3 regions of the Hyphomonas sp. NPDC076881 genome follow, and region 1 is predicted to be linked to each of the others. Evidence: riboswitches for the same ligand, from Rfam matches in the RefSeq annotation. Region 1 holds a riboswitch; each other region holds the start of a gene.
What was found. Region 1 has a riboswitch for cobalamin ahead of ACQKI2_RS04665 (TonB-dependent receptor plug domain-containing protein). Riboswitches for the same ligand answer to the same signal wherever they lie in the genome.

Region 1 (7,122 bases):
CCAGTCAATCGCCAGCGAGGCGGTGGCATCCGGAATGCGGATTTCATCCACGCCGTTATTGTCCTGCGAGTCGAAGAAGGTCGCCTGGCCGGAGACCGCCAGATTTGCCAGCGCCTGCCAGCGCGCCGCCAGTTCAACGCCGCTGCGCTCGCTGTCTGTGGCGCGGTTCGCCGCCGTGGAGGTAAAATCCGGATTGAAGGCGGTATAGATCTCGTTCTCCAGATCGGCATTGAAATAGGTTGCCGAATAGCTGAAGGCGCCAACCGTCTGTTCCCAGCCGATTTCCCAGCTAGTGGACTCTTCCGGCTTCAGATCAGGATTGCCCACGAAGCTGCCAGGGAAGAAACCAAACAGTTCCGTGAACGTTGGGTTTTTCACGCCCGTGCCAACAGAGCCGCGAATGCGCCCGCCCACCTGATCGAACGCATACCCCGCGCCCAGACGCCAGGTGGTCGCATCATCAAACCGGCCCTTATTGTCGTCATGACGCGCCGATGCGGAGAAGTCGAAAGCGCCGGCCGCAATGCGATATTCACCGGCAAAACCAACGGACTCAAACGCCTCAGACGCATCGGTCCCGCCACCATACTGAACGTCGCGGCGATCATAAGTTTCACGCTCATAGTCCACCAGACCGGTCAGCGTGTGGATACCGCTGGTATAGCTCGGCGACCAGGCAAGTTTCGTGCGCTTGCCCTTGGCATCATCCGTCTTTGCCCCGCCGCTGAAATTGTCCCGCTCCACCTGGTTGAAGCTGGCGCGGATCACGTGATCCAGGGGCCCATAAGCGCCCGTCAGCGCGCCGCCGACCAGCCACTGATCTGCCTCGGTGCGATTGTCCGTGTCGTTGAGAAGCCCGTCATAATCCGTATCCGAATCGAATTCAGACTCCGTCTGCCGCGCCAGGCCAACCAGAGACAGCGCCCAGTCCGCCCCCAGATCAAGCTTGCTGGTCAGCAGGCCGGAGAACGCTTCAGATCCATCCTTGCCGCCGCCCGCGCCAGAGGTGTCCACGCCATCGGTCGTAAAGCCGGTAACCGCTGCACCAAAATTTGGCCCGCCAAACCCCGCAGCGCCGCGCACAGTGCCAAAGCTGCCCGCTTCGGCAGAAGCGTTAAACCCTGCTTCCCGCGCCGCCGAAAGCGACACCACGCCGCCAATCGCATCTGATCCGTGGATCGAGGACGCCGCCCCGCGCAGCACTTCGATGCGGCCAACCGGCAGCGCCGTCAGCAGGCCGAAATCTGTCTCACCATTCACCGGATCGGAAATCTCGATGCCTTCAAACAGGACGAGCGTATGGTTAGCCTCGGCCCCGCGCATCCGCACCTGCGTCAAGCCGCCAACGCTTCCCGCGCGGGAAACGGCCACCCCCGGAACAGCGCGCAGCTGGTCTACGGGGTTGGGTGACAGGCGAACGGCCAGATCGTCCGCCGTCAGTACGGATACGGAAGATGTCACGCTGTCGAGTTCAACCGGGCGCAGGCCGGAAATTTCGATGGGATCGAGCACGCGGGCTTCTTCGGCCTGCGCGAGAGAAGCATTGAGAACAAGCGCAGACGCGCCCATGAGGGTAAGTCTGAGGAACATGGGTCCACAGGTCCTTCTTTGGCCGGAGGATGTGCGTTGCCTCCCCGCGGCGGGTTCATGACATGTCGCATGAACGGAAGGGTGCCTTCCGCGGCCCTACGCCTGTTCCCGGACGGCGAGCCAACGACGGCAACAGGCAGGTCTCCTGACTTTGCGGATCATCGCCGGGGTGAGCTGCCTTCCCGGTTTCCCAGTGGCGTATGGCTCTCACGGCTCCCCGCTCACAGTTACGGGCATAGCGCCGGATTCCCACCGGCTTCCCTTTTCACCCGGACTTTACCGGGCACCTGTCGCGTGAAGGCGCTGTAATGCGGATTTTGCGGCGCGGCAAGCAGGGGCATGGATATAGCCGTTCTCCACTCCCTCACCTTTCGTCACGCTCGATGGCCTTCAGGCCATCTGAGCGCCCATCTCCAAACCTCGCCGATAAAGCCAATGGCAAGTTCAGGTGATGGGCACTCAGATGCGCTGCGCGCATCGAGTGTGACGAAGATCCGGATTTGGCCGGAAGCCGTCCTGTTAAAGACTGTTCAACAGGTGGCCGCCATCCACAACGAGCGTCGAGCCGGTCATGAAGCTGCCCGCGTCCGACGCCAGCAGAAGCAGCGGCCCGGCCAGTTCGTTGATGTCGCCGATGCGGCGCATGGCGATCCGGCGGATCATCTGCATGCCCTGCTCGCTGTCGAGGAATTCGTCATTGATCTCGGTCTTGAAATAGCCCGGCGCGATGGCATTCACGCGCACCCCATAACGGGCCATTTCCAGCGCCATCTGGCGGGTCATGTGGTCAACCCCGGCCTTGGAGACGCAATAGGCCGTCGTCATCGCCTGCGGATGGAGGCCGGTGATCGAGGCGATGTTGATGATCGAACCCTTGGCCTTGGCCGCCACCATGGCATTGGCGCCATGCTTGGCCACGCGCCACACGCCGGTGAGATTGGTGTCGATCACCGCGTTCCAGTCTTCCTCACTCATGTCGCGGAACCAGCCTTCGCGCGACATGCCGGAATTGTTGACGATGATGTCGGCGGGCCGGCCAAGCGCTTCCTTGATCGAGTCGAAGGCGGCCACGATGCTGCCGTCATCGGTCACGTCCATCGCCACCGGAAGCGCGTTCCCGCCCTTGCGGTTGATCGCGGCGGCGACCTCTTCCAGACGGTCCATCCGGCGTGCCGCAAGGACAACGGTTGCCCCGGCATCGGACAGAACATGCGCAAAATGGCGCCCCAGACCGCTTGACGCTCCGGTAACCAAAGCCACGCGATTAGCCAGACTAAACATACTCATGCCCTAAACCCTCAAAATAACTATTGCACGGCGCAAAGTTTAACCTAATCCAGAGCGCCATGAAGATATCAGTGCTCAAAGAACGGCGACCCGGCGAGACCCGCGTGGCGGCAACTCCGGAGACAGTCAAGAAGCTAATTGGCCTGGGCCACACGGTCACGGTCGAGGGAGGAGCGGGAACCGTTGCCGGTTTCCTGGACGCAGCCTTTACCGAAGCAGGCGCCAGCATTGCTGGCTCGGCGGCTGAGGCGGCGAAGGGCGCAGACATTGTATTCAAGGTCCGCCGCCCGGAGCCTGGCGAGATCGGGGCTCTGCCCGATGGCGCCGCGCTGATCGCGCTGATGGAGCCCTTCGCCTATCCGGCCGAGGAACTCGCTGCGCTGAACGCAAAGAAAATCGCGGCGCTCTCGATGGAGTTCACGCCCCGAATCACGCGCGCCCAGTCGATGGATGCGCTATCGTCCCAGTCAAACCTGGCCGGCTACCGCGCCGTCATCGAAGGGGCGCAGATCTATGGCCGCGCCATGCCGATGATGATGACGGCAGCCGGCACGGTTGCCCCGGCCAAGGTGTTCATCATGGGCGCCGGTGTGGCCGGCCTCCAGGCCATCGCCACCGCCCGCCGCCTCGGCGCGGTCGTCACGGCAAACGATGTCCGCCCCGCTGCCAAGGAACAGGTCGCCTCGCTCGGCGCCAAGTTCATCGCGGTCGAGGATGACGAGTTCAAAGCGGCCGAAACCTCCGGCGGCTACGCCAAGGAAATGTCGCCGGAATACCAGGCGAAGCAGGCCGCGCTCACCGCCAGCCACATCGCCAAGCAGGATATCGTCGTCACCACGGCGCTGATCCCCGGCCGCCCCGCGCCGGTGCTGATCACCGAAGAAATGGTGCGCTCGATGAAGCCCGGCTCGGTCATCGTCGATATGGCCGTCTCCCAAGGGGGCAACTGCCCCCTGTCGAAAGCCGATGAGATCGTCGATGTGGGCGGCGTGAAGGTGGCTGGTTTCTCAAACCTGCCAGCGCGCCTGCCGGCAGACGCCTCGTCCCTCTACGCCAAAAACCTGCTCGCCTTCATTCCGCTGATCACAGCCGAAGGCGGCGCCCTCACCCTCGACACCGAGGATGAAGTCGTCGTCGCCATGCTGCTCACCCGGAACGGCGCAACCGTTAGCGAAAGGCTGAAGTGATGAAACGCGCTCTTGCCAGCTCCCTTGCCCTTGCCGCCTTCGCGCTCCCGGCCTTTGCCGATGCCGGCGGCATCAACTCCACCGTATTCCTGGCGGCGATCTTCGCGCTCGCCTGCTTTGTCGGCTATTACGTCGTCTGGTCGGTCACCCCCGCGCTGCACACGCCGCTGATGGCCGTGACGAACGCGATTTCGTCCGTGATCGTCGTCGGCGCGCTGGTTGCGGCGGCCGCCCACGGCCTCTCCTCGGAAGGCTGGGTCGCCAAGATCCTCGGCGCCATCGCCGTCGCCCTCGCCAGCGTCAACATCTTCGGCGGCTTCCTGGTCACCCAGCGCATGCTCGCCATGTACAAGAAGAAGGGGAGCTGACCCATGGACCAGTTCCATTCCACCTGGGCGCCCCTGCTCTATCTCGTCTCGGGCATCCTGTTCATCCTCGCCCTGCGCGGCCTTTCCAGCCCGGCCACCAGCCAGAAGGGCAACCGCAACGGCATGATCGGCATGACCATTGCCGTTGCCACCACCATCATCCTGCTCTGGGATTCGCTGGATCCGGCCACCTGGGCCCTGATGATCGGCGCGGTCGCCATCGGCGGCACCATCGGCGCGATCATCGCGCGTAAAATTCCGATGACGGACATGCCCCAGCTCGTCGCGGCCTTCCACTCGCTCGTCGGCCTCGCCGCCGTGCTCGTGGCGTCCGCTGCGCTGTACGCCCCCGGCAGCTTCGGCATCCTCGGCGTCACCGGCATCAAACCCGTCTCGCTGATCGAACTCGGCCTCGGCTCGGCCATCGGCGCGCTCACCTTCACCGGCTCGGTCATCGCCTTCGCAAAGCTCAACGGCAATATGAGCGGCGCGCCGATCCTGCTGCCCGCCCGCCACCTCTTGAACATCGCCCTCGGCGTCGGCATCATCGCCCTCACGGTGATCCTCATCCAGTCCGGCGGCACCGCCCATTGGGCCTTCTGGGGGCTGACGGTTCTGGCGCTGATCCTTGGCATCACGCTGATCATCCCGATTGGCGGGGCAGACATGCCCGTCGTCGTCTCGATGCTGAACTCCTATTCCGGCTGGGCCGCCGCCGCGCTGGGCTTCACGCTCGGCAACTTCGCCCTCATCATCACCGGCGCTCTCGTCGGCTCCTCCGGCGCGATCCTCTCTTACATCATGTGTAAGGGCATGAACCGCTCCTTCATCTCGGTCATCCTCGGCGGCTTCGGCGGCGAGGATGCGGCCGCTGCCGCTGGCGGCGCCCGCGTGGACCGTCCGTACAAGAAGGGCTCGGCAGACGACGCCGCCTTCATCATGAAGAACGCCTCCAAGGTCATCATCGTGCCGGGCTATGGCATGGCGGTCGCCCAGGCCCAGCACGCGCTGAAGGAAATGGCCGAAAAGCTGAAAGCCGAAGGCGTCGAAGTGAAATACGCCATCCACCCCGTCGCGGGCCGGATGCCGGGGCATATGAACGTCCTGCTCGCCGAGGCACAAGTTCCGTATGATGAGGTTTTCGAACTTGAAGACATCAACTCGGAATTCTCCGCCTCGGATGTGGCCTTCGTCATCGGCGCCAACGACGTGACGAACCCGGCGGCAAAGACCGACAAGACCTCGCCGATCTATGGCATGCCCATCCTCGACGTGGAAAACGCCCGCACGGTGCTGTTCATCAAGCGCTCGATGGGCTCGGGCTATGCCGGCATCGAGAACGAGCTGTTCTTCCACGACAACACGATGATGCTCCTGGCCGACGCCAAGAAGATGGTCGAGGATATCGTCAAGGCGCTGTGATCCGGTTACTGCCGGTTGTTGCTTTCGTCACCCTCGATGCGCGCAAGCGCATCTGAGGGCCCATCTCCTCAACTTTCCGTATGCGTAACATTTATGGGCCGTCATCCCGGTTTCGCCAAAGGCGAAGACCGGGACCCAGTCTTTCTTTGCGCTGGGTCCCGGACATTTGCTGCGCAAATTCCGGGATGACGACACACTGATAGCGCCGGGTTCGACGGGTCAGGAGATGGGCCCTCAGACCGGCTGCGCCGGTCGAGGGTGACGAAACGCAGAGAATTTCAAACGCTCGCCGAGTGCGCCCCAAACACCACGATCTTGTTCTCCACATCATGGCCAATATCCGCCCGGCCCAGATACGCAATGCCACCCCGCGCGCACCAGCCCCGCGCAATCTCTTCCTCGTCCTGCCCGAAATCCACATCGTTCACGGGGATCGGCCCGCACCGGCCCAGCCGGATGCCTGCCGCCGCGCGCACCGTCTCGCTGGAGGTCAGCGTGAACATCAGCCGGTCCAGCCGGTAATGATACTCGCCCACGTCCTCGATCAGCAGCGTCACGCCGGTAAGATCAGGCGCATGCACCGTCCCGATCAGACTCGCCAGCACACTGATGTTATAGGCGGCATATTTCCCCGGCGCGCGCGTGCCCGGCTCCACGCCCGCCTCGCCATCTGCCCCGCTCAGAAACCCGATCGCCCGGCGCACCGCCGCCTCGCCGCCCTCGCGCAGAATATCCGCCGGCATCGGCCCATGCGCCACCCGGCCAATCCCCTCCCGCGCCAGCCGCGCCAGCAGGAACCCGGTATCGCTATACCCCATATACGTCTTGCGCCGCGCCGCCTCTCCCAGCCGCTCAAACGCGGTATCCAAGAGCCGGCAAGCCCCATATCCCCCCCGAGCAAACCAGATCGCATCAAGGCTCGGGTTATTGGCAAACTCCACGAAAGCCTCCGCCCGCGCCGCATCCGGCCCGGCGAAATGGCCGTCGCGGAGGAAGCATTGGGGGTGAAAGATGAGGGCTGCGCCCTCGCTCGCCAGCGCGCTCACCCGTTCAGCCATCTTAGTGTCGATCGCCCGCCCCGGCGCGACAATCCCAATGCGTGTCACCTTCGCGCCCATGTCAACCTCCCGGATGTGCCCCCGCAGTTAAACCGGCACTCATGCGAAGTGGAAATGAAATTTGGTGGATGGGCTTCGAGGGATGATTCCCGGCGGAACTTAGAATAGCAACTGATTTGAGGTAGACACTTTCCCGTAAGTGGAAATACT
Region 2 (7,122 bases), on a different contig from region 1:
CGGCCGCCCGCGCCATCATGAAACTGGACGAGCCCGAGGCGGACAATCCACTTGCCGCCCGGTATCAGGAAGAGCGCAGTGTACTGATGGCAGATGGCCACGCCGAATACGCCGCAGACATGCAGGCCGGCGCGCGGGTGTTCGGCTCAAAGCCCGGCGCATATGGCGCAGGCCTCCAGGCGCTCATTGATGAAGGCATCTGGCAGCACCGGAGCGCTTTAGGAGAAGCCTATCTCGAATGGGGCGGCTATGCCTATGGCGGCGGCCAGGCGGGCAGGGCTGATCGCGCCTCGCTGGAGCGGCGCATCCGCAGGGCCGATGCCATCGTCCACAATCAGGATAACCGCGAGCATGACCTTCTCGACTCGGATGATTACTACCAGTTCGAAGGCGGTCTGGCGGCGGCCGCCGAGGCCTTGAAGGGGAAGGCACCCGTGATCTATCACACCGACCATTCCCGCCCGGAAACCCCAAGGGTCCGCACACTGGCGGAAGAGATTGCCCGCGTCGTGCGCGCCCGCGCGGCCAATCCAAAATGGATCGAAGGCGCCATGCGCCACGGCTATAAGGGCGCCTTCGAGATGGCCGCCACGCTGGATTATCTCTTCGCTTTTGCCGCGACCACCGATGCGGTCAAGGATCATCAGTTCGATATGCTGTACGGCGCCTATCTGTCAGACGACAGGGTTGCCGCCTTCATCCGAGACAATAATCCCGCCGCCCTTCGCGAAATGGCGGCGCGTTTTCTGGAGGCGCTGGAGCGGGGTCTCTGGAAGCCCCGTCTCAACAGCGTCCGCCCCACCCTCGAAACCCTGATTGCTAAAACCGGAGGAGCCCCCCATGACCGCTCAGGACGATGACCGTCATAATGAGAAGATGAAAAAGAAAAAGGCCGTCCGTGACAAGATCATGTCCGGCAAGACGGTGGAGAAGGGTCTCATCATCGTCCACACCGGCAAAGGCAAAGGCAAAAGCACGGCCGCGATGGGCATGGTCTGCCGGGCCATCGGCCATAACATGAAGGTGGGCATCATCCAGTTCATCAAGGGCGCCTGGGCAACCGGCGAGAAACAGGTCTTCGATGCTTTCCCGCATCTCGTCACCATGCAGGCTATGGGTGAAGGCTTCACTTGGGAAACACAGGATAAGGCCCGCGACATCGCGGCTGCCATGAAGGCCTGGGAGGCGGCAAAAGCCATGATCCTCGATCCCGAAATCCGCCTCGTCGTGTGTGACGAGATCAACGTGGCGCTACGCTATGATTATATTCCGTTGGCGGATGTTCTGGAAACGCTCGCCGCCAGGCCGGAAGATAGCCATGTCGTACTGACGGGGCGCAACGCGGCCGAAGAATTGATCGAAGCGGCCGATCTGGTCACTGAGATGACCCTCCTGAAACATCCTTTCCGCTCCGGCGTGAAGGCGCAGGCGGGGATCGAGTTTTAGTGCGGAGCGTCTTCTAATGCCTTGAATTGGCGCTGCATTTCCTCCACCGCTGCCGGAAAGGACGGCCCGCCGCAAACGGTCATCGCCTCGGGAATCTCGATCCAGCGGGCCCGTGCATAGAGAGCTTTCAGCGCTGGATGCTCCAGCACTTCCTTGCCGATGTCCCGCTCGTTACTGGTAGGCACGCCGGTCACAAGGATGGCCGGCTGGGCCGCCAGCAGCACTTCCATAGAGACCCTCTGTGTGCGGCGCGCGCCCATCCGGCCGGCGATGTTCTCAAGGCCGGCCCAGCGCATGATTTCAGACATCAGGGTGGCCTGCCCGGAAATGAACCCCCGGCGCTGATAATGGGCGGCTGCGGGGCGTGCCTCCGGCGCCGCTTCCCACGCGGCTTCAAGCCGCCTCTCGATATCTGTGATCAATTCCTCGCCGCGCGCCTGCGCGCCGATGGCCCCGGCGATGGCCCGCGTCTGTGCGCGGATATCCTCCAGCGTATGCGCCGGTTCAATCTCCAATACCGGAATATTCTGTGTCTCCAGGAAGATGCGAATCTCCGGCCGCCGGATACGGCTGGCGATCACTAGGTCGGGCCTCAGAACGGTAAGTTCTTCGGCATTGCCGTCTGACACCGGCCAGTCTTTCGCCTTTTCTGAACTGAAGGAAAGCGCCGGATTGCGCGCATTGTGGGAAAGGGCTGCCACCTGGTCCGGGTCCGCCAGCTCCATCAGATACTGATCCGCGCAGAGGTTCAGCGAAACGATCCGTTGTGGCCGCGCGTCGGCATCGGCAGCGCCGGAGAGGGCCAGCAGGAGAGAGGCAGTCAGGGCTTTCAGCTTCATAAAACCTGCTCCCGGCGGATGAGAAGGCGCAGCCATGTCACATCCGGAAAAAATCGCAAGCCATGCTTGGCGCCGGGGCGCATTCTGGTCTAAGGGTCGATCTCGGGTTCCGGGACACTCAGTTGACGGAATGCCTTCGGATCGATCTTGACGAGTTCCGCCCATGCAGATTTCCGCCGCCACCCTCCGCCCGGAGCAGGCTGTCACTGATACTGCCAAATGGCTGCTCGGCGCGGGCGCGCTGCTCGTCATGGCGGCGCTGTCGCTGATGACCGGCCCTGTCGCCATCGGCGCCGGAGAGGTTTTCCGCGCCCTGTTTGGCAATGCAGACGCGGTGACGAACACCATCATCCGGGAGCTGCGCCTGCCGCGCCTCATGCTCACCCTTGGCGTGGGCGCCATGCTCGGCGGGGCAGGGGCGGCGCTCCAGGGCTATCTGCGCAACCCGCTGGCAGAGCCCTCCATTCTTGGTGTCGCGAGCGCCGCCGCGCTTGGCGCCGTTGTCGCGCTCTACTTCGGTCTCGCCAGCGTTGCGGGTATTTTTCTGCCGCTCATGGCGGCGGTGTTCGCGCTCGCGGCGACGCTTCTCCTCTTTGTTTTTACGATGTTTTCTGCCTCCGGTCTCAGCCTCATTCTGGCGGGTATCGCCATCGGTTCACTGGCCGGGGCGGGCATTTCGCTTGCCCTCAATCTGTCGCCAAACCCCTTCGCGGCGATGGAGATCACCTTCTGGCTGCTCGGCTCGGCGGAGGATCGCAGCTGGCGCCATGTGGGGTTGTCGGTGCCGCTGATCGGGCTCTGCCTCGCGGTTCTCTTCAGTGACAGGCGCGCCCTTGACGCGCTCACGCTCGGCGAAGACGCCGCCCGCGCGCTTGGCTACAATCTCACACTGGTCCGCATGCGGCTGATTGTCAGCGTGGCGCTGGGCGTCGGCGCCGCCGTGTCCGTCACCGGCGCGATCGGCTTCGTCGGCCTTGTCGCGCCCCATCTTGCCCGCAGTGTTGCCGGCAGCCTTCCCTCGCGTCTCATTGCGCCCTCGGCGCTCATGGGCGCGCTGTTACTCACCGCGGCAGATATCCTCGTGCGCCTCATCCCGACCACGAATGAACTGCGTCTCGGCGTCGTCACCGCGCTTATCGGTGCGCCTTTTCTCGTCATCATCCTCTATCGCACGCGCCGGCGCGAAGCATAGGGCTGGACAAGTGCCGCCACCAAATGTATCGGCGTTCATGACGGTTCCCCTTTATCGGGGGATTAAAACGGGAATGCAGTGAGGAGCGTTAGCTTTGAATCTGCAGCTGTACCCGCAACTGTAACCGGCGAGCTTTGCCGCGATATGCCACTGGTGCGCCCGGAAGGGTGTTCTGGGAAGGCGCGGAGGGAAGCGATGAACCGGAAGCCAGGAGACCTGCCGTCAAATTGTCGCCCCTCTTCCGACCGGGTCTAGTCGGCAGAGCGGAACTCCGTCGTGGCGACATCTGAGAGGCGGGTGCTGAACGCACCCTCGCTTCCGGCTGTCGCGCAGGCGCCCTCCGGAAAGAGATTGCGTTCGGTCATCCGTATGGATGCAATCGGGGGACCTGTCCCCCGGATGGAGAATAGCAATGTCCTCACATGCAGTGAGAGCAATCACTGGCGCTTTGCTCGGCGCCGCCAGCCTGAATACACTTTCCTTCGCCTATGCTCAGTCAACGGAAGACGAAAGCCGGCAGGAAACCATCACCATCACGGCGAGCCGCCTGAACCTCGCCCCGCGCGAGATCGGCAGCGCTATCGCCCTCGTTGATCGCGCGGCCCTGGAAACCGGCCAGATCATCGCCCTGAAGGAAACCCTGCAGGATATTCCGGGCGTCCAGATCAGCGCTGGCCGCCCCGGCGGCAGCACGAATGTCAGCATCCGCGGGTCGGATAATGATCAGGTGCTGTTCCTGTTCGACGGCATCAAGCTGGGCGACCCCAGCTCCACCAGCACGCAGTTTTCCTCCGACAACATGACATCGCTCGATATCGAACGTATCGAAGTCCTGCGCGGCAATCAGAGTTCCCTCTATGGCTCCGATGCCATCGGCGGCGTCATCAACATCATCACCCAGCGTGCCACCGAAGAAGGCCTCCGCTTCAATGTGGAGGCAGAGGCCGGCGGCTATCTCGGCGTGTCGTCGGAACATGGCGACCACCTCCTGCAGCGCGGCGGCGTCTCGCTGCTCGGCAAGCAGGGCAAGCTCGATTACCGCCTGTCGCTGACGGGCACAAAGACGGAAGGCCCCTCCATCGCAGACCCGCGCACGGGCCCATCTGTCACCGAAGATGACGACTATTCCGTCTGGGCCATCAGCGGCCGCGCCGGCTACCAGATCTCCGAAACTCTGTCGGGCCAGGTTGTTGGTTTCTACAACGACTCCTCCACCGATCTCGACAATACCACCAGCGACAGCGTCAACACGGTCGACAAGAAAGACACCGCCTACGCTGTTCAGTTGACGCATGAAACACCGGACAGTGCCTGGAAGAATGAGCTGACCCTCTCGCGCTATAATGCAGAACGCCTCTATTTCGGCCCGTTCTATTCCTCCGGGGGCGATCTTTATGACGGCACCAAGGACACAGCCCTTTTCCTCACGCGCTATACGGGCTTCGACAAGGTCCAGATTTCCGCTGGTCTCAACTGGGAAGATGAGTCTACGGATCAGGTAACGCTCTATTCCGGCAATTTCAGCGAAGGCATCTCCACCAGTTCCGTCTTCACAGAGCTGGCCTTCCGGCCCACCGAAGCACTTTCGATCACGGTCGCCGGCCGCCTCGACGACAATGAACGCTTCGGCCAGTTCGACACTTATCGCGTCACGGGCGCTTATTATCTGCCCGCCACGCTCGCAGGCGGCGATGTAAAGCTGCGCGCCAGCTATGGCACAGGCGCCAAGGCGCCGGGTCTCTACCAGCTGTTTGACCCCACCTATGGCAATGCCGGTCTGAAAGTGGAAACCTCCGAAGGCTATGACGCCGGCGTGGATATCAGCTGGGCCAGGGCCGCGCTGGAATTCTCCGTATTCCACAGCGATGTGGAAGACGAAATCGCCTTTGGCTATCCCCCGGGAAAGCCATCGGGCGGCTATATTCAGTTCGGCCGCACGAAGAAACAGGGCGCCGAACTCGGCCTGCGTTATTCGGTGACGGACTGGCTCAGCCTGTCCCAATCCTTCATGGTGCTGGATGCTCAGAATGAGGAAACCGGCCTCTGGCTTGGCCGCCCGCGCTATTCGGGCACAACCAGTGCCACAGCTCAGTTGACGGACAGGTTCGATCTCACAACACGTCTGCGTTACCGGTCGGATAACGCCTCCAGCTATGGCGGTGTCACGCCTGGCTTTGTCACGCTTGATCTCCTCGGAAACTATGATCTGACCAGCCGGGTCGCGCTATATGGCCGCCTCGTGAACGCTCTGGATCAGGACTACCAGCTTTCCTACGGGCGCAATGAACTCAACCGCAGCCTCTATCTCGGCGTCCGCGCGCGCTTCTGAGCGCGCGGCAACGCCCTGTCAGACCCCAAGGGAAGCCAGCAACATGACCACCGGAACCAGCCGCAGAATTCCGAGAGCGGACATACAGACAAACGGCCGCACAGAACATATCTGGGCCTTGCCTGTCGATCAGTCCTTTCTCGAAACACTCCTGCGGGATCTCTTCGAGAATCATCCTGAGAAGCTCACCTTCGGGCCCCTGATCCAGGGCGCCGCCTATGAACTGAAAGCCCCCGGCAAGCCGGAACGCATCACGCTCAATGACGGTTACCTTACCGTCCATTGGGGTGGCCGGGGGCATTTTCATCTCTGCATTGGCAGCAATTATGGCGCCCTGAAAGGTGAAGGCGGCGGCCCGGAATTGATGGTCCGCCGCCGTACAGCCCGCGCTGAGTTCTATCGCAGCCTCGACAAGCATGGCCACCCGGTCAGTTGGGGCCTCCGTCTCTTCAATGGGGCAGGCGAGCCGCAGATCGCGATCTTCATGCCAAATCCCTTTCTCACGGATGATGATCAGCTGGCAGAGGAAAATGATTTCTCCCGCCTCGCGCTTTGGGAGTATCTGATGCAGCACTATGCCGGGCACGGGCCAGACCAGTTGGACCGGCAAGGGAAGGGCTTCCGGCATGGCTAGGCGTGTGGCCTTCTGCCTGGCAGTGCTGGCGTTCCTTGCTGGACCGTCTGCGTCCGCCCATGCCGAAACGCCAAAACCCCGCGCCGCCTCGGCCAGCATCTGCGCCGACCAGTATCTGCTCGCTCTCGCCGATCCCGAGCAGATCGCCTCGCTCAGCTGGCAGGCAACCGGTCCGCTCTCCACCTTCGCGGAAGAAGCCGCCGCCTATCCCTCCAATCACGGCGGGGCGGAGGAGTTTCTTGATGCGAATGTCGAAATCCTTATCCTGAACAGTCATGGCTCCATGGAGCTGCGCCGCATCATGGGCCAGTTCGATGTCGAGATGGTCGTCATTGCCACCACCACCATCACTTTCGATGAGATTGCCCAATCCGTGCGCGATGTCGCCGCAAAGCTGGATCAGACAGCGCGCGGCGAAGCCCTCATCGCCGACATGCAGGCGCGCCTTGCCCGCATAAACCGTCAGGTGGCGGAGGAAGGTGCAGGTCCCTCCGTCACCTATTTCCGTCCGGAAGGCGGCGGCGCTGGGGCGGGCACCTTTGTTGACACGGCCCTGCGCCATGCCGGCTTCCGCAATCTGCAGGCAGACCTTGGCAACACCGGCTGGGGCCGCGTCCCGCTGGAACAGCTCGTGCTTACCCCGCCCGACGGCCTCGTCACCAGTTTCTTCGACACGGCCTAT
Region 3 (7,122 bases), on a different contig from region 1:
CCACGAACGCTTCGCAGACCGTGTCCTTCAGGCTGTGCAGGAAGACAGGCAGGGGATTGAGGCCAGCTTCATGAATGGCGGTGATGAGCGCGTCCAGCGCCTGCATTTGCCCGGCGAGATAATAGGCGCGGTAGAAGATGATCGGAGCGATGGGCGCCTGCCGGCCCCAGAGCTGGGTCATATGGCTCATTGCGCCCGGCGCGGCGCCGGGCCAGTAGAGGCCTGCGCGCGGGATTTCTGCGGGGTCGGGGCCAGGCAAAGGCCGCCGGCCAATCATCCAGGACGTATGCTGAAGGAATGCGGAGAGGTTATCCGGCCCGCCTTCCTGAAGATAAGCCCAAAGGCGGGCCCGGTCTTCCGGGGAGATGGTTGAAAGTCCTTCAAGGTCCGGATCGCGCCGGCCATCGCCGGGTATCATCGCGAGCTGGACGTTATTTTCCCGCGCGGCCCGTACAATCTCCGCAACGCCATAGGGCCAGTATGTGCGCCCGCCGAGCACCCGCACACAGACGATTTTGGCCTGGGCGATTATCTTCTGGACATAGAGATCGACGGAGAAATTGTGCTGCAGGGTCATCAAATTGGCGAGGCGGAGCGTGGGCGCGCCCTCGCCTGCCCGGCGCTGCGCCGCTTCCAGCGCCGACAAATCTGTATCTGCCGCCGAGAGGACAACGATCTCGCCGGGCGACTGGCCGAGATCAACCGGCTCTGAGCCATCGCTGACCTGACCATCCCGAATGTTCAGGAGATGCATCGGCTCAGCCGCCCTTCAGGATCCGCTCGGCATTGGCGCGGTTGAAGCCCGAAGCGCCGATGACAACCAGCCGCCCCGCGCGCGGTTCGGCTTCCTTCCAGGCCCTATCGAAGTGCCAGTTCACCCGGGGGCCGACCGCCTGCACCAGAAGGCGCATGTCACGCCCTTCCACCGGCACAAATCCTTTCACCCGGTAGACTTCCTCAGCCTTGGCGAGCGCGGCGATCCGCTGGGCGAGAACCTCCGCTGACGGAACAGACTCCATGCTTGCGACGAAGCTGTCAAAGTCATCATGATCGTGGTCTTCGCCTTCGGCGTCGTGATGCGAATGGCGGTGCTCAATCCCGTTTTCGGCGGCAATCCCCAGCCCGAGTAGGGTATCGGCCGGAAGGTTTCCTCTCTCGGCCTGAACGAAATATACGCCGGGGCGTGTATGCGCGGTCAAATTCCGGCGGACATCTTCAAGCACATCCGGGGAAACGAGATCTGCCTTGGTCAGCACGACCATATCGGCGCAATGGAGCTGGTCCTCGAAGAGTTCCTCGAGCGGGCTGTCATGGTCCAGCATTTCGTCGGCCGCGCGCTGGGCGCTGAGGGCGTCCTCATCATGGGCAAATCGCCCCTGCGCCACAGCGTCGGCATCCACGAGCGTCACCACGCCATCGACGGTCACGCGGGTGCGGACTTCCGGCCAGTTGAAGGCCTGGACGAGGGGTTTTGGCAGGGCAAGGCCCGAGGTCTCGATGACGATATGGTCCGGGGGGATGTCCCGCTCGATCAGCGCCTGCATGGTGGGCAGGAAATCATCGGCGACCGTGCAGCAGATGCAGCCATTGGCCAGTTCGATGATGTCATCTTCCCTGCAGCTTTCCACACCGCAGCCTTTCAGGATTTCGCCGTCTACGCCGACATCCCCAAACTCGTTGATAATGAGGGCAATGCGGCGGCCACCGGCGTTTTCGATCAGATGGCGGATGAGTGTTGTCTTTCCGGAACCGAGGAAGCCTGTGATTACAGTGGCCGGAATTTTGCCCGTGCGGGCAGAAGTGTCAGTCATGGCGGTGCCTTCGCAGCGATCAGATGGGAGGACCGATCAGCTGAGAGCGCACGCAGACGGCGCGGGGGCGCCGCCTGACCAAGGCGGAACATCCGATTCGCGAAGCGAACCATCCTATCCACTCTCCCCTCCGGCAGCATTGCGGCAGCCGGGCTCAGGACGCATGGCAGACGGAAGCAACCCCTTGCCGCAGGACAGCAACAGGCAACTTACCGACGCTCACACGTCAGCCAATCACTACTGCCGCCACGACGGAGTTCCGCTCTGCCGACTAGACCCGGTCGGAAGAGGGGCGACAATTTGACGGCAGGTCTCCTGGCTTCCGGTTCATCGCTTCCCTCCGCGCCTTCCCAGAACACCCTTCCGGGCGCACCAGTGGCATATCGCGGCAAAGCTCGCCGGTTACAGTTGCGGGTACAGCTGCAGATTCAAAGCTAACGCTCCTCACTGCATTCCCGTTTTAATCCCCCGATAAAGGGGAACCGTCAGAACCTTCGTGTAGGCGCGGCGCGCGCCTCTGTCCAGAGATTTCCGGAAGGCTGGTCTGGCGAAGAACCGCCTTCGCCGTTCACTGCTGTTGAACGGCGAAGGCCTTTCCGGCCCATTCGGCAGGATCGACACCGGACACGGTCTGGGTCACGCGGCCCTCGGGCGTCAGGAAGGTAACCTCGACCGTGACGGGCGAGAGGTTCTTCAGGCCGAAGTGCACCGGGATGGCGCTCTGGGCGTTGTAGCCTCCGCCTGTATGTATCAGCCGCGTGGCGAGGATGTTGCCAGCCCCATCATAAAGACGGACCTCCGCCCCCGGAACAATGCCGGTTCCGGCCTTGTTCAGTACCATGACATTGAGCGCGCGGCCGGCCGCCTTACCGGAAAGCTCGTTACGAAAGACGAAGTGTCCCCCCTCCGGGCCATAGCCGTCAGTCAGCGACAGATCGAGCGCGCCGTCCAGATCATAGTCCACCCAGATGGCGCCATGATCGCCCGCGTTCATGGGATGATCGAGGGGGAGGATATTGCTGAACCCGCCCTTGCCATCATTCAGGTAGAGATAATTGACCGGAACCTGCTCGCCAAAGGGCCCTTCATAGCCGACCACGAACAGATCGAGATGGCCATCATTGTTGAAGTCGCCCCAGTCGCCGCCAACGGCATGATCGGGCTCTGCCACGCCAAAGGCTTCAGTGACATCTTCGAACGTGCCGTCACCCTTGTTGCGATAGAGTTTGTTGGGGCCGTAATTGATGAAATAGACGTCGAGCAGGCCGTCATTGTCGAAATCGCCGACAGCGCAGCCGACGCCGCCTTCCTGCTGCGTGCGGCCTGACGTTTCGATGCCGATCTCAGCGGCAACATCGGTGAAACCTGCGCCATCATTGCGCCAGACGGCATCTTCGGCGCCCGACTGGTTGGTCAGGAAGAGGTCGATCCTGCCGTCCTGATTATAGTCGAACCAGCAGGCGCCGACCGTGGGGCGGGGGTCGCTCGGGCCCTCGCCAGTGAAGACTTCCGTGAACACGCCGTCTGTATTCTGATAAAGCTTGTTCCCGCCGGCACGGTTTGCCGAATAGACATCCAGATCGCCGTCATTGTCATAGTCGATCCAGTTGGTCTGACGGGCCGAGCGGCCGGGGATCGTCAGGCCGATCTCGGGCGCGACATCGGTGAACCCCTGCCCGGCCTCGTTGCGGAAGACGCGGCTGAGTTCTTCCGGCGAGGTGGCACCAGCCATAAGGTCAGGATAGCCATCCCCGTTGAAATCGCCCCAGCTCAGGCCACGGAATTCCGGGCCGGACATTGGCAGGCCGAGGGCTTCGCCGACGCTGGTGAAGACGCCATTATCCTGTTTATAGAGACGGATCGCGCCGCCCTTCACGGAGACGGCGAGATCAAGCTGCCCATCGCCATCGAAATCGGCCCAGGCATTGGAGAGGGAGCCAGCTTCGCCGAAGAGTTCCGGCTGGACCGAAACGAAGGGCAACAGGGGCCCGGCCTCTTCGGCCACCGGAGCGGCAAGCCCGCTCTCGGCAAGCTGAGGCGCTTCAGGCGTTGCCGCGCAGGCAGCCGCCAGCAGCGGAAGCACAGCCGGCAGGTATTTCAGACGATATCGCATGATTTCTGTTCCGTTATCGGATTAACGATTGAGCGGCGTGCGTTCGGAAAGATTGGCTTCCACCTGATCGCGCTGCAGCCAGAGCTCACGGTATTTTCCTTCCGAGAGCATATCCAACTGGTCGCTGTAATGACCGGTGCCGGGCTGGCGGGAGTTGCCATAGCTCATCAGGCCGTAAGCCTTCACCGGCGTCGAAAACTCGATCATCGCCACCCAGGTTTCCCCATGCGTGGGCGTGCGTACGCCTTCGCCGTTCGGGTCCGACCAGGTGATGACATGGAAGGCGCCGAGATTTCCAAAGCCGCCATGGCCAGGCACATCCACATCCTCAAGGATGAAGCGTGAAACTTCGCCATAGACCGGATCGATCCGCCCATATTTCTCCTTGGTGGCGGCAATTGCCTTGCGCAGCTGCCCGACGGCAGCGGCAGGGTCTTTGAGACCCGAAGGCGTGTTGACCGGATCATCCGCCGACCAGGGCACGGCAAATCCTGCCTGCCCCGTCATGCGCGGGCCGGAAAAGAGTTTTGCCCATTCCTCGAAGAGGACACCGGCGCGGTTATCGCTGGAGAAGGTGCGGTCCCAGTCCGACAGGACCTGGACGGCAGCCTGCACATCCGGGTCCGGATCATTGGCGGCAGCGGCCAGAAGATCGGGCAGCACGCGGTCTGCCATCAGCGCATTGGCGGAGAGCTTCAGCTCGACGAAATCGTCCAGGGTGAGGTTTTCTGCCTCCGCCATCATCCGGATGGATTCCTGGGCCCGCATGGAGAGCGGCGTGCGCGGAGCGAGATAGGGCGGGAAGTCTTCCGGCTTGTAAGCGACAGGATAGGTCGCCTCCCATGGCGGATCGTTGGAGTTCTGAATGAATCCGGTCGCAGGGTCTGTCACGCGCGGAAGATCCTCGAAGGGGTGAACCTCCGTCCAGAGATATTCGGACGTATCGCCCGGCACGAGGCCCTGCCAGAAGGCAAGATCGCCCGAAGCGCGCTTGGGCGCGATGCCATTGAAGGTGTATTCGATATGCCCGTCGCGGTCTGCGTAGGAGATATTGAAGGTCGGCACCTGCAGGCGGCTCATTGCGGCGTCGAAATCCGCGTAGCTGTCGGCGGTGACCATGTCGAAATACTGTTCCAGCATGCCGCCCCGGTCGAGGCCGGCAACGCGCAGGGCAACCGCTGTGCCATCGGGCTTGTCGAAGACCGGGCCGTGAACGGTGGAGCGCACGGAGACGGGCACGTCCAGCAGGCTGCCATCTTCCTGGCGCACCTTGTATCCAGTTTCGCGGACCTCGAAGGGCAGCACTTCGCCGTCGAAGAGATAGCCATTATCTTTCAGCGTAAGCTGATAGGTGGTGGCGCCCAGCATTCCGTTGACAGTGTTGGAGATGCCCATCTGCTGGTTGAAGGCAAAGCGGATGACCGGCAGGCCGATCTGTGTGGCGCCATAGATTTCGAAGTCAGGCCCTGTGAGGTGAGCTTCGTAATAGATGAAATATCCCGTGCCCCAGGGAAGGTGCGGGTTTTGCAGCAACATCGTGTTGCCGGATGCCGTCTTGGAGCCCGCGACAGCCCAGGTGTTGGAGCCCTGCTCGGAAAGCTCGGGCGGATCGCCCTCCCCGGCCACCCGGCCAGGGGAGGCAACGTAGATGAAGTTCATCAGGCGGTGGGCATGGGCCACAACATCCACGCCGCTGACGGGAAGAACGACGGCAAGTTCAGGGTCAATCGCTTCGGGATGAGCGGCGGCATACGCATTCATGCCTTCGGCAAAAGCATCGATCTTTGCACGGAATTCCGGTGAATAGGCATCATACCATTTCTGGGAGCGTGCGGGCACGTCGTTCATGACGAGCCATCTGGCGGTCTCTTCATACTCTGCGCCCCAGTATTCGGCGCCCTTGCCGCGCGCTTCGCCATAGAGGCGCAGCACCGTGTTGGCGTGGCTGGCGACCTGCGCCCAGCCATAGCCATAGAATACGGTTTCGGCATCCGGACCATAGATGTGCGGCACGCCATAGGTGTCCCAGAGAATCTCGGCCTGCAGGGGTGCGGGCGCGCTCTCCTCCGCGAGGGCCGACGCAGCGTTTCCGCCGCTTGCGCATCCTGCGAGCCCCAGCTGGGCCATCACCAGGAAGCCGGCCGCAGCCAACCTCAATTGTTTCATCCCTCAAATCCTCTCAATTTTTATCTGCCTGCAGAATGGATATGGCCCGGCAGCAATATGCCGGGCCATAAGCCTTACCTTACCACTTATAGACGCCGCGGACGAACCATGATCCACCCGTGAAGCCGAAGGGTGCGAACGTGTTGTACATGTTAGATCCCGTCGTTGAGCCGGGCGCCGCGATCTCCTGGGGATATTCGTTGAACACGTTGTTCGCCCCGGCAAACACGCTCAACGCTTCGCTGATCGCATAGCCGATCTCCAGATCGGTGATCCAGGCGGGGTCAACGTCATAGTCTGCCGACGGATTGGTTGCGTTCTCGACAGTGTAGGAGCCAAACCGCGTGGTCCGCGCATTGGCCGTGAAGCCGCCGAATGTCCAATCCAGCCCGAGCGTTATCTTGGAATCGGGAATGGCGGTGGTCAGGGCGTTCTGCTTGCTCCGGTCGAATATCTCGATATCTCCCAGGGCCGAGAGCGCCGCAGGATTGTCGATGATGCCGGTGATCTCGGTTTCATTCTTGTTGTAACCGGCCTTGAGGGCGAAATCACCAAAACTGTCCGTCGGCAGCGTGTAGGTCGCCACCACATCGACGCCCTCGGTGCGCGTGTCGATTGCGTTGGTATAGTATTGTCCGCTGATCTCAGCGGGCAGACCGTTGGCCGTCAGGATGTTCTGGATCTGCTGGCCGATGGTCGTCACCCCATCTGCCGACAAACGGGTGTCGAGCGGCGAGAAGGTGGTGGTTACCGCAATCCGGTCATCCACATCGATCCGGTAGGCATCGATGGTGATCGCCAGATTGTTTAGCGGCGTCAGTGTGAAGCCAAAGCTGATATTCTCCGAGGTTTCCGGCACGAGGGGGCTGGCCCCCAGGGCGATGGCCGCCGCGGAATTGACCGGCAGGTTCTTCAGCAGCAGCAGTTCGTTCTCACCGTCCCCGTCGAGATCGCGGAACTGGCTCGTGGTGGAGGAATAGGCTTGCTGGGCCAGGGTCGGCGCCCGGAAGCCCGTGTTGAAGGAGGCCCGGG

Region 2: another riboswitch for cobalamin. It lies ahead of ACQKI2_RS12580 (TonB-dependent receptor plug domain-containing protein); the one in region 1 lies ahead of ACQKI2_RS04665 (TonB-dependent receptor plug domain-containing protein).
Region 3: another riboswitch for cobalamin. It lies ahead of cobW (cobalamin biosynthesis protein CobW); the one in region 1 lies ahead of ACQKI2_RS04665 (TonB-dependent receptor plug domain-containing protein).

Annotation. Positions count from the first base shown of each region.
Region 1 is NZ_JBNNJJ010000003.1:199,945-207,066, reverse strand. Features, by position in the region: gene ACQKI2_RS04665 (TonB-dependent receptor plug domain-containing protein) at 1-1,590, opposite strand, end outside; cobalamin riboswitch at 1,709-1,896, opposite strand; gene ACQKI2_RS04660 (SDR family NAD(P)-dependent oxidoreductase) at 2,110-2,877, opposite strand; gene ACQKI2_RS04655 (Re/Si-specific NAD(P)(+) transhydrogenase subunit alpha) at 2,937-4,064, shown strand; gene ACQKI2_RS04650 (proton-translocating transhydrogenase family protein) at 4,061-4,432, shown strand; gene ACQKI2_RS04645 (NAD(P)(+) transhydrogenase (Re/Si-specific) subunit beta) at 4,436-5,854, shown strand; gene ACQKI2_RS04640 (LD-carboxypeptidase) at 6,133-6,972, opposite strand.
Region 2 is NZ_JBNNJJ010000010.1:103,329-110,450, reverse strand. Features, by position in the region: gene cobN (cobaltochelatase subunit CobN) at 1-860, shown strand, start outside; gene cobO (cob(I)yrinic acid a,c-diamide adenosyltransferase) at 841-1,446, shown strand; gene ACQKI2_RS12590 (ABC transporter substrate-binding protein) at 1,443-2,285, opposite strand; gene ACQKI2_RS12585 (FecCD family ABC transporter permease) at 2,449-3,477, shown strand; cobalamin riboswitch at 3,502-3,715, shown strand; gene ACQKI2_RS12580 (TonB-dependent receptor plug domain-containing protein) at 3,890-5,806, shown strand; gene ACQKI2_RS12575 (DUF7676 family protein) at 5,850-6,440, shown strand; gene ACQKI2_RS12570 (ABC transporter substrate-binding protein) at 6,433-7,122, shown strand, end outside.
Region 3 is NZ_JBNNJJ010000010.1:112,605-119,726, forward strand. Features, by position in the region: gene cobN (cobaltochelatase subunit CobN) at 1-754, opposite strand, end outside; gene cobW (cobalamin biosynthesis protein CobW) at 759-1,811, opposite strand; cobalamin riboswitch at 2,100-2,313, opposite strand; gene ACQKI2_RS12610 (CRTAC1 family protein) at 2,380-3,924, opposite strand; gene ACQKI2_RS12615 (acylase) at 3,946-6,090, opposite strand; gene ACQKI2_RS12620 (TonB-dependent receptor domain-containing protein) at 6,170-7,122, opposite strand, start outside.